One region of the Pinisolibacter sp. DMC19 genome, then DNA from elsewhere that is predicted to be linked to it. Evidence: riboswitches for the same ligand, from Rfam matches in the RefSeq annotation. Region 1 holds a riboswitch; the other holds the start of a gene.
What was found. Region 1 has a riboswitch for thiamine pyrophosphate ahead of thiM (hydroxyethylthiazole kinase). Riboswitches for the same ligand answer to the same signal wherever they lie in the genome.
Positions count from the first base shown of each region.

Region 2: another riboswitch for thiamine pyrophosphate. It lies ahead of ACT53U_RS12185 (ABC transporter permease); the one in region 1 lies ahead of thiM (hydroxyethylthiazole kinase).

Region 1 is NZ_JBQUZF010000001.1:911,992-914,184, reverse strand. It holds gene pgi (glucose-6-phosphate isomerase) at 1-525, opposite strand, end outside; gene ACT53U_RS04125 (Lrp/AsnC ligand binding domain-containing protein) at 602-838, opposite strand; TPP riboswitch at 1,083-1,187, shown strand; gene thiM (hydroxyethylthiazole kinase) at 1,176-1,979, shown strand; gene thiE (thiamine phosphate synthase) at 1,976-2,193, shown strand, end outside.
Region 2 is NZ_JBQUZF010000004.1:224,921-227,113, forward strand. It holds gene ACT53U_RS12180 (ABC transporter substrate-binding protein) at 1-217, opposite strand, end outside; gene ACT53U_RS12185 (ABC transporter permease) at 231-1,013, opposite strand; TPP riboswitch at 1,076-1,187, opposite strand; gene ACT53U_RS12190 (flagellin) at 1,359-2,193, opposite strand, start outside.

The DNA of each region.
Region 1 (2,193 bases):
GACGCGGGGGCCGTCGTGCCAGGGGGCGAGCGCCAGCGTCACCATCGCCGGGCCGAGGTCCGAGCCGCCGATGCCGAGGTTGACGACGTCGGTGAAGGCTTTGCCGGTGGCGCCGCGGATCGTGCCGCCGCGCACTGCGTTCGCGAAGGCCGTCATGGCGACGAGCACCGCCTCGACGTCGGCGGTGACGTCGCGGCCGTCGACCGCGAAGGGACGGCGGCGATCGGGGTTGCGCAGCGCGACGTGGAGGACGGCGCGGCCCTCGGTGGCGTTGATCTTCTCGCCCGCGAACATCGCGGCGCGGCGCTCGACCAGCTTGGAGGCGCGGGCGAGCGCCAGCAGCAGCTGCATCGTCTCGTCGTTGACGCGATTCTTCGAATAGTCGAGCAGCAGGTCGTCGTGGCGGGCCGAGAAACGGGCGAATCGGTCGGCGTCGGCGGCGAAGAGATCGACGATCCGGGCCGCGCGCATGGTTTCGGCGTGGGCGCGGAGAGCCTGGAAGGCGACGTTGCGCTTTTCGGTCATGGGGTGACCTCGTTCGAGGGCTCGCCGCAAGGGTGGGCGACGACGGGCGCCGGCGAGCGGACGCCCGTCCGGGACGTCAGAATGCCTTGAAGGTGATGACGGTCTTGGTGTCGACGATCCCCGGCACGGTCTGGACCTTCTGGTTGACGAAGTGACCGATGTCGGCCTCGTCCTCGACGTAGAACTTCGCGATCAGGTCGTGATCGCCGGCGGTCGAATAGATCTCCGAGGCGATCTCGGCATCGGCGATGGCGGTGGCCACCTCGTAGGATCGACCGAGCGCGCACTTGATGAGGACGAAGAAGGGTTTCATCTGTTTTTTCCGTTCCTTCGGATGTGGCGCCAGTCGACCAGATGCAGCCGGCGAGGGCAAGAGCGGAGCGCTGCGGATCGACGTCGCGGAGCCCTTCGTCCCCCGTCGCGGCCGGAAATGCGGTCGGCGCGATCATCGGCGGCGACATGGGCGAAGGCGTGGCGACGATGGTCGAACGGTCGTCGGAGCCGGGCTTTTTCACACCCCCTTGCCATCGCTCGATCGCCGGCTTAACTCTTTGGTACAAATCTCATCGGGGTGCCCGGCGCGTTCGGGCTGAGAGGCTCAGGCCAACCCATAGAACCTGATCCGGGTCGTGCCGGCGGAGGGACTTGAGATGTCGATGACGGATACCCATACCCTCTCTCCCGTCGGCAAGGCCAAGACGCTCGCTCCGCGACGCGTCGCCGAGATTCTCGCCCGTCTTCGCGAGCGCCGGCCGCGCATTCACGTGCTGACCTCGCCGGTCGCCCAGACCTTCACCGCCAACATGCTGCTGGCGGTCGGGGCCGAGCCGTCGATGACTTTCGCGCCCGAGGAGGTGCCGGCCTTCGTCGCGGCCTCCGACGCGCTGCTGATCAATCTCGGCATGCTCGACCGCGTGCGGCGCGACGCCTCGCTGACGGCGGTCGAGGTCGCCAAGGATTCGGGCGTGCCGTGGACGCTCGACCCGGTGAAGATCCAGATCTCGCCGTCGCGGCTCGAGTTCGCCCGCCGGCTGATCGATCTCGAGCCCGATCTCGTCCACGTCAATCACGCCGAGTTCGCCGGCCTCTCCGGCCTCGAGACCACCGACGAGAACGTCCGCGACTTCGCCGTCCACTTCGTCTCGACGCTCGCCGTCACCGGCGAGGTCGACATCGTCACCGACGGGACGCGGACGATCCGCGTCGCCAACGGCCATCCGCTGATGGATCGCGTCACTGCAATCGGTTGCGCGGGCTTCGCGGTCGCCACCGCCTTCCGTGCGGTCGAGCCCGATCCGGTCGTCGCCGGAGCGGCGGCGCTGGTGGCGATGGGGGTGGCGGGCGAGACGGCGGCCGCCGCGGCGCACGGGCCGGGCTCCTTCGCCGTCGAGATCGTCGACGCGCTGCACGCGCTCGACGAGGAAACCATCATCGCACGAGCCGAGATCCGATGACCGTCGACATCCGTTGTCATGCCATCCTCGATCCCGAACACGTGCGCGGGCGGGATCTCGCCGATCTGGCGCGCGCCGCGGCTTCGGGTGGGGCGACCATCGTCCAGCTGCGCGACAAGCACGGCACGACCCGCGAGATGGTGGCGCGCGCCCGCGCGGTCGTCGCCGCGCTGGAAGGCACCGGCGTGCCGCTCATCGTCAACGACCGCGTCGA
Region 2 (2,193 bases), on a different contig from region 1:
TGGCGGCGACGAGGCGCGGCGGAGCGGACGGGTCGGCCGGGGCGACGAGTTCGACCTCGAGGCCGCGGGCGGCGAAGAAGCCCTTGTCGCGGGCGACGAAGAGGGTGGCATGGTCCGGGTTCACGAACCAGTCGAGCAGCACCGTCATCTTGTCGGCGGCGGCAGCGGGCGTGGCCAGGAGGAGGCTCGCCAGGGCGAGCGATGCGAGACGTTTCATGTCGGGGTTCCTGTCAGGAGCGAGGGACGACGGGTTCCGCCGCCCAGGGGGCCCAGCGGCGGGTGAGATGATCGACGACGGCGCGCAGGGCCACCGCGAAGAGGGCGAGGAGGACGAGGGCGGCGAACATCAAGTCGGTCTGCAGCCGCGCGTTGGCGTGCATCATCAACAGGCCGAGCCCGTGCGAGGCGCCGACCCATTCGCCGACGATGGCGCCGATGGGGGCGACGGTCGCCGCCATCTTCAGCCCCGAGATCAACGCCGGCACGGCCGAGGGCAGGCGCAGGAAACGGAACGTGTCGAGCCGCGAGGCGCCGTGGACGCGGGCGAGATCGACGAGGCCGGGATCGAGCCGGGCGAGGCCGTCGTGCAGGCTGGCCGTCACGGGGAAGAAGATCACCAGCGTCGCCATGACGATCTTGGAGGCGAGGCCGAAGCCGAACCAAAGCACGAGGAGCGGCGCCACGGCGAAGACCGGCAACGTCTGGATCACCACGATCGCCGGCAGGACGAGGCGGGCGGTCCAGGGCACGAGCGCCATGACGATCGCCGCGGCGACGCCGAAGACGACGCCGCAGACGAGACCGAGGACGATCTCGAGCGCGGTGACGAGGCCGTTGTCGAGGAGGAGGCCGAGATTGGCGACGAAGGCGCGGGCGACCCGGTCGGGTCCCGGCAGCAGCCAGACCGGCGGCGCGAAGAGCGCGACCGCGATCCACCACGCCACGAGGAGCGCGGCGAGCGGCACGAGGCCATGAGCGGCGCGCGCGGCGAAGCGCGTCAGCGTCGTGGGCATGGGGATCCTCCGACACGGGCCATGCGGCACGGGCGGGCGGATCCGGAGGGATGAATGACGTCGGTCGGCATGGTTCCCGTCCCTTCGCCGGCATGACCCGGATCAGGTTCGAAGGGTTCGGCGCGGGGCCCGCGCCATCTCAGCTCTCGTACGAGAACACCCCTCGGAACGAGGCGAACGGTGACAGAGTACGGCGCGGCGCGCAAGGGGGGAGGGCGCGGATCCTTCGCCGGCATGGCCGCGATGCATCTTCGCGAAGACCGCGCGTGCGACCTCACGACAAAGAAAGACGGCGGCGAACCGAGGTTCGCCGCCGCCGTTTCGTTTCGTCCGAGAGCCGTTCGATCAGAACAGCTGGAGGATGCTCTGGTCGGCCTGGTTGGCCAGCGACAGGGCCTTGGTCGACAGGCTCTGGCGGGTCTGCAGGGCGAGCAGGTTCGCGGATTCCGCGTTGGTGTCGGCCGCCACCAGCTGATCGGCACCGGTGTTCAGCGTCGAGACCATGTTGTTGGTGAAGTCCTTGCGGGCCTGCACCATCGACAGGTTCGAACCGAAGGTCGACGACTGGGTGCGCAGCGAAGTCAGAGCCGAGGTCAGCGTGTCGAGGACGCGGTTGACCTGCTTGTTGTTCTGGAAGTCGCCGGTCGAGAGCTTCTCGAGGCCGAGGCCCGACGAGTTGAACACCGTACCCGTGATGTTCATCTTCGACTGGTCCGTACCGGTCTTCTCGTTGAAGATCGTGGACAGGTCGTTGCCCATCAGCAGGTTGATGCCGTTGTAGCCGGAGTCCTTCGCCATCGAGTCGATCTGGTCGAGGATGTCGTTGAACTGCTGGCGGAACGAGTCGCGGGTCGACGAGGTCGAGGCGGTCGCGGTCAGGTTCGACGAGCCGAAGCCCATCGAGGTCAGCGCGGTGGTGCCGGTCGAGGAGATCGCCAGATCTTCGCCGCCGGTCTCTTCGAAGGCGATCTCGCCATTGGAGTCGAGGGTGGCGGTGACGTCGAGCGACGAGTTGTTGACGGCCTTGAGCAGGTCGCCGACGGTCGAATATTCACCGGCACCCGAACCGATGGTGAAGGAGACGGCCTTGGTGTCCGTTCCCGTGCCCGAGGTCAGGGTGATGGTGTCGCCCTGCGTGAAGCCCGGACCGGAGGTGGTCGAGATCAGCGAGGTCGAGCGC